DNA from 3 places in the Microbacterium croceum genome. Region 2 is predicted to be linked to each of the others. Evidence: predicted binding sites of a transcription regulator. Region 2 holds the regulator's gene; each other region holds the start of a gene.
What was found. The regulator LexA, encoded in region 2, represses DNA repair genes until DNA is damaged. The targets are predictions, from matches to a motif close to TCGAACANNTGTTCGA.
Positions count from the first base shown of each region.

Region 1: the regulator LexA is predicted to act here: its motif matches at 1,190-1,205, upstream of recA (recombinase RecA).
Region 3: the regulator LexA is predicted to act here: its motif matches at 1,383-1,398, upstream of KZC51_RS00875 (HNH endonuclease signature motif containing protein).

Region 1 is NZ_JAHWXN010000001.1:2,193,039-2,195,237, forward strand. Features, by position in the region: gene KZC51_RS10320 (CinA family protein) at 1-438, shown strand, start outside; gene KZC51_RS10325 (helix-turn-helix domain-containing protein) at 580-888, shown strand; gene KZC51_RS10330 (DUF3046 domain-containing protein) at 911-1,135, shown strand; gene recA (recombinase RecA) at 1,402-2,199, shown strand, end outside.
Region 2 is NZ_JAHWXN010000002.1:37,976-40,174, forward strand. Features, by position in the region: gene KZC51_RS14215 (histidinol-phosphate transaminase) at 1-250, opposite strand, end outside; gene KZC51_RS14220 (LysM peptidoglycan-binding domain-containing protein) at 313-675, opposite strand; gene lexA (transcriptional repressor LexA) at 986-1,672, shown strand; gene KZC51_RS14230 (arsenic resistance protein) at 1,743-2,199, shown strand, end outside.
Region 3 is NZ_JAHWXN010000001.1:200,320-202,518, reverse strand. Features, by position in the region: gene KZC51_RS00875 (HNH endonuclease signature motif containing protein) at 1-1,372, opposite strand, end outside; gene KZC51_RS00870 (hypothetical protein) at 1,531-1,980, shown strand; gene KZC51_RS00865 (ATP-binding cassette domain-containing protein) at 2,058-2,199, opposite strand, start outside.

The DNA of each region.
Region 1 (2,199 bases), on a different contig from region 2:
TGGACGCTCGGCGTCGCCGAATCGCTGACCGGCGGATCGGTCAGCGCCGCGCTCGTCGAGGTGCCCGGTGCGTCTGCGGTGCTGTGGGGAGGGGTGGTCGCGTACGCGACGCCGATCAAGCATTCTCTGCTCGGCGTCGATGCGGAGCTTCTCGAACGCCACGGACCGGTGCACCCCACCGTGGCGCTGCAGATGGCGGAGGGGGTGCGTCGCGCCGTGAGCATCGACGGCCTCGCCGCTGACGTCGGAATCTCGACGACAGGTATCGCCGGACCGGACTCTCCGGACGGTCAGCCGGTAGGGACGGTCCATGTCGGTGTGGTCACGCCTGAGGCGTCGCGCACAGCGGCGTTCCTGTTCGATGGGAACCGGGCGCAGATCCGTTCTGCAACGGTCGACGTGGTGCTGCGCACGCTGTGGGATGTGCTCGGGGAATAGCCGGCGTCGCTCCGCCGTTACGAATGATGTGCTCACATTCAAACCACAGAGTGCAGGGGTAGATTTTGTGAAAGCCAGTAGGACTAGACTGGCGATCTCGTCGGAGGAGACTCCGAATTCACGATCCGGGAGGAGGTTCCGATGATTCTTGTACGACAGGAAATCGGCGATGTGCTGAGGGACTTCCGCCTGCAGAAGGGCCGCACCCTCCGGCAGGTCGCGAGCAAGGCATCGGTGGCGTTGGGCTACCTCAGTGAGGTGGAGCGCGGCCAGAAGGAAGCGTCGAGCGAGATCCTCGCTTCTGTAGCCGACGCACTTGACGTGCCGATCTCGACCATCATGCGAGAGGTCGGCGATCGCATCTCCGTGCTCGAGGGTATCCAGGTCTTCCCTGACGTGGTTCCGGACGACCTGGTGGCCTCTATCGAGCCCGAGCTCTCGCTGCGCTGAGGCGCGGGTTCTACGTTCCTCGATGCGTCGAAGCGAATTCCTCCGCGCTGTGGAGTCGGAGTTCGGAACACGCGTGTCCTCTCTTCTCCAGGATCTGGTGCTCACCCCGCTGCGTGATCGCACGGCCGCGGAGGCCCTCGAGGCGGGCGTTCCCCCGCGGGACATTTGGTTCGCCTTGTGCGATGAGATGGATGTGCCTGAAGATCGTCGCCATGGTGCCGGGAGGCTCGAGCCGCGTAAGCGCTGATCTGTACCGGTGTTCGATGTTTCCGGCTCCCAACCCGCCGTGATCGGCGTGTCGTCGAAGATGCGTTCGAATCGGGCGTAGTCTTCTGCACAAGTGGTTCAGAGCTAGTGCTCTCCACCGTTCGTGGGCTCCTCGGCCGAATGTCGGAGGCCTCACATACGGTGAAGACATGGCCGATGAGCCATACGCCTTGTCGGAGAGTTTCTCCCAGCCGGGAGCGCCGCGACAGCCTACAGGCGGCACCACGCGAGCAGAAGGAACACATCATGCCATCACCTGCAGACCGCGAGAAGTCTCTGGAAACAGCTCTCGCTCAGATCGATCGCCAGTTCGGAAAGGGCTCGGTCATGCGGCTGGGCAGCGACGAGCGTGCTCCTGTCGCCGTGATCCCCACCGGATCCATCGCTCTCGACGTCGCTCTCGGCGTGGGGGGCCTGCCGCGCGGTCGAATCGTCGAGATCTACGGTCCGGAGTCCTCTGGTAAGACGACTTTGACCCTGCACGCGATCGCCAACGCCCAGCGCGCCGGCGGTATCGCTGCATTCATCGATGCCGAGCACGCGCTCGACCCTGACTACGCGGCGAAGCTCGGCGTCGACATCGACGCATTGCTGGTGTCTCAACCCGATACAGGAGAGCAGGCGCTCGAGATCGCCGACATGCTCGTGCGCTCCGGCGCGATCGACCTGATCGTCATCGACTCGGTGGCTGCACTCGTGCCGCGAGCCGAGATCGAGGGTGAGATGGGCGACTCGCATGTCGGTCTCCAGGCACGTCTCATGTCGCAGGCGCTTCGCAAGCTCACGGGTGGGCTCAACCAGACCAACACCACGATGATCTTCATCAACCAGCTGCGCGAGAAGATCGGTGTCTTCTTCGGCTCTCCCGAGACCACGGCCGGTGGAAAGGCGCTGAAGTTCTACGCGTCCGTGCGACTCGACATCCGTCGGATCGAGACGCTGAAGGATGGCACGGATGCTGTCGGTAACCGTACTCGTGTCAAGGTCGTGAAGAACAAGATGGCGCCACCGTTCAAGCAGGCGGAGTTCGACATCCTGTACGGA
Region 2 (2,199 bases):
CGTGGCCCAGATAGGTCGCGAACGCCTCGCGCAGCGTCGTGAACTCGCGGTCGGGGTAGCGATTCACATCACGGATTGCGACGGCGATCTCATCGAGGATGTCGCTGGCCACCTCATCCGGAATCGGATGCGTGTTCTCGTTCACGTTGAGGGCGATCGGCAGCGGCGCCTGCGGGGCACCGTAAGGAGTCAGCCCGCGCAGGTCGTCGCGGAGCGGCAGGTCATCGAGTGAAGCGGTCACCCTTCCCATGCTAGAACGCTCAGCGGGACGCGGTGAGCGTTATGGCAGAGGAACGGTGACGCGGATCACGTTCAGTTCGTGTACTGCGTCGGGATCGACAGGGTCTGACCGATCTGCAGCTCGCCGGTCTGGAGGACGTTCAGGCGGGTGATCTCTCCGATGACCTCGCGGGGGTCGGCGGTCGGCGCGATCTTGCTCGCGATGGACCACAGCGTGTCTCCGGGGAGGACGGTGACCGTCTCGAAGCTGACCGTTCCGGTGCTCTCATTCGAGGCGAGCGCGCTGCCGCCGCTGATCGCGGCGAACGCGATCCCTGCGGCGAGCGGCAGCGCCGCGAGAACGAGCATCACGCGGCGACCGCGCACCGTCAGCCGAAGACGCGTCGCCGGACGGGCCGGGATGACTGCTGCGGTGCCGAAGGTGATGGTGCTCATGGTGTGCTCCTCTGCGTCGCCCCGTTGCCGGGGGAATCAGCCGCCTGCCGCTCGGGCCGGTGGAAGTTGGCGTAGCGTTCGCATCCTGCACTCGGCCGGGAGAGCTGAATGCGAAGCTACGTTCCGAAGATATCTTCGATTTCGAACATCTGTCAAGCTTTCTTCGAAACCGCACCCGCCAATCCGCCGACACGCTCGAACAGATCTTCCAGCTCCGCATGATTCTCGGATACGGTTTCGATAGGAACACCCCACCACGGGCCTCCGACATTCGAAGAGCGGCGTCGGAGACGCGCACCGAAGGAGCATCATGAGCGAGAACTCAGCCCTCGAGCCAGAGGCACCGCGCACGCGCCGTCGGAAGAGCCTGAGTCCCAAGCAGATGGCGATCCTCGAGGTCATCCAGGCCTCGATCGCTCAGCAGGGGTACCCGCCGAGCATGCGCGAGATCGGCGACGCGGTGGGACTCAAGTCGCTCTCGAGCGTTACTCATCAGCTCGGGCAGCTCGAGCTGAGCGGCTACCTGCGACGCGACCCCGGCAAGACCAGGGCGATGGAGGTGCTGATCGACCTTCCCGGCTCCAGCACCGAGAACCCGGCCGATGTGGCGACGCCCGTCGGGGACGCCGCACTCGTGCCACTCGTGGGTCGCATCGCGGCCGGGGTGCCGATCACCGCGGAGCAGCAGGTCGAGGAGATCTTCCCTCTCCCCCGGCAGCTCGTTGGCAAAGGCGACCTGTTCATGCTCAAGGTCTCCGGTGAGTCGATGATCGACGCAGCGATCTGCGACGGCGATTGGGTGGTCGTCCGCTCGCAGAACAGTGCGGAGAACGGCGAGATCGTCGCGGCGATGCTCGACGACGAGGCGACCGTCAAGACCTTCCGTCGACGAGACGGCCACACCTGGCTGCTGCCGCGCAATTCCGCGTTCGAGCCGATCCCGGGCGACGAGGCCACGGTGCTCGGCAAGGTCGTCGCCGTGCTCCGCGCCGTCTGACCCTCGACGGCGCACTCCCTCGACCGAGGTTCGCCGGTGACGCTCCGTCACCCTCGTACAGTGGGAGGCCATGGCTGAGACGACGCGCACCCCCTGGCTGGAGCGGCATCAGGTCGCGCTGTACCTCGCGGCCATCCTGATCGGTGTCGGTCTCGGCCTCGCCGTTCCCGGCAGCGACTCCCTGGAGTTCGCGATCGAGCCGGTGCTCGGCCTGCTGCTGTTCACCACCTTCCTCTCGGTTCCCTTCCGGCGGCTCGGCGAGTCCCTGCGCGACGTCAGGTTCCTCGGCGCGCTCGGCGTGCTCAACTTCGCGCTGGTCCCGCTCGTCGCGTTCGCCCTGTCGCGCCTCGTGGCCGACGATGATGCCCTCCTGGTCGGCGCGCTCCTCGTGCTGCTCACGCCGTGCGTCGACTATGTCATCGTCTTCACGGGTCAGGCCGGCGGGTCCGCGTCGAAGCTGCTCGCGGCCGCTCCGCTGCTCATGCTGGCTCAGATGGTCCTGCTGCCGCTGTATCTGCTGCTCTTCC
Region 3 (2,199 bases), on a different contig from region 2:
GACCGAGCGGACTGACCCAGTCCAGGCTGCGATCGGGAAGCTGTCGCGCCGTCCAGCGATGGCGCTCATCGATGTCGGGATGCTTCAGCACGTGGTGTCCTGCGCAGAAGTGACTGAGGTTCGACAGACTCGTGCGTCCGCCCCGCGCATGGTCGTGGTTGTGATCGATCTGACAGCGGTGCACCGGCATCCGACAGCCGGGGAACCGGCAGTGCTGGTCGCGCGCCCGCAGGAATCGGCGCATGCCCTCGGTCGGACTGTACGTGTCGGTCTGGGTGACCATTCCGGTCGGGTCGAGGAAGAGCCGGGACCAGCCGCCATTGCGCCCGGCGAGATCGCGGGCGATGTCAGGATCGATCGGCCCGAAGCCGTCGAGCTCGGCGGGGCGGTCGTCGGTGCCGGCCAGCGTCGTCGCGGCGATCGTCACCTGGACGTGGGCCTGGATCCGGTCGACACCCGCCCCGGCCGCATCGCTGGGGTCGGACGCGAGCAGCAGATCGGTGAGCAGATCCGTACGCACCTGGTCGATCGTCCGCGTGTCGGCCGGGGCCTCGACGGGGCACGGCTCGGGCAGTGGGTCGGTGGTGAAGGTGTCGCGATCGCCGAAGATGGTCCACTCGTCGATCCCTGGCGCGCTCCAGTCCAGGTCTTCGGGGAAGATCGGACTCTCCCCGGAGTCGAGGTCGTCCGGGTCGAGCACCGGTTCGACGTCGTCGCGCGCCGCGATGACCCCACGGGCGAGATGCGTGAGCCGGTCCATGATCGCCGCTGCCAGGTGCTCGGGAACCACCACGGTGATCAGCGCGAGCCCGTCGTCGACGGAGCGCATCGTGACGCGTCGCTCCGATGCCGCGCGGCGATGCCGATCGACCAGTGTCTCGCCTGCGAGGGCCGCGGCGATCTGCCGCACGAGGGGGCGAGTGCGCGCCGGTGTGTCGTGCTCGGCGACGACCACGGCTGCGGTGTCGTAGAGCTCCAGGGCCGCGGCATCCGCCGTCCCCTCGCGGACGGCCTCGCGCACCACCGCACCGGCGCGGACGATCTCGCGTACATGCGCCGCCGTGATCCCGCCCCGATGGAACGACGCACGGGCCACGGGATGATCGGAATCGAGGAACACGGCGTCGGAGAACGCGTACTCGACGCTGCCCTGCGAGACGTGGCCGGCGGCGGAGTACTCGGCGATCATCGACCGGTGGATCGTGTCGCGGTGGTAGGGGCTCTCCTGCGTCTCCGCATCGCGCAGGAGCACGCGATCGACGAGCAGCTCCATCGATTCCGCCTCGAGCCGGGCGATCTGGCGCCGCTTCTCCACCCACGCATCGAGCAGCGCGGCACGCTGCTCGGAGTGGTCGGAAGAGGTCTGTGACATGCTGCTAGCCTAGAACATATGTACGACACTCGGTCGGAGTCATCCACAGGCGCGGCCACCGCGTGCGTCGCCCGGATGGCGGGTTCCGACAACGGATCGTTGCGTTCCTGTGAGCAACTTCCAGACAACTGGCAGGACCGCGCTGGCAGACTGGAGTCATGGTGACGTTGCTGTTGGATCAGACGCAACTGGAGGTCGTGCTCTCGCCGATCGAACGTGCCGCGACCTTCCACCGTGAGAATCTGCGGATCGCACGCGAGACCATCACCAAGGTGCAGTTGACCGATGACGCGTGGACCTGGTTGCGGGGGGTGCCGAACCCCGGCACCCACATCCCCGGCATCCTCGCTGCCGGCAGCTGGAAGGCCGCGGGCAGCCTGGATTTCGTGCTGATCCGTCGCCGCCGTCCGAGCGTCGTGATCGACCTCGACGGGGACGCGCAGTACCGGCGTCTGATCCTCACGACCCGACACGGACTCTCGCTCACGCAGGCCCTGCGCCTCGAGGTCTCCAGCGAGGCCGCCGATGTCGAGGAGATCGTGGCGACCTCGCCGACGCCCGTGACGAAGGGCAGCCGTCGTCCGGTCATCCGTCCTCGGCCCGCCTGACACCCCGCTGACATGTGAGAAGCCCTCCGCGACCCAAAGGTCGGGGAGGGCTTCTCGCCTGTCGGAGCGCGCCGGCGTCAGTCCTGACGGTGCTCGCCTTCGTGGTGCTCGCCTTCGTGGTGCTCGTCGGATGCCGGAGCGTCCGCATCCGTCACGACCGGTTCCGCGGCGGGCACGGTGTCGATGACGCCCGTGGAGGCGACGCTCCACGCGGAGCCC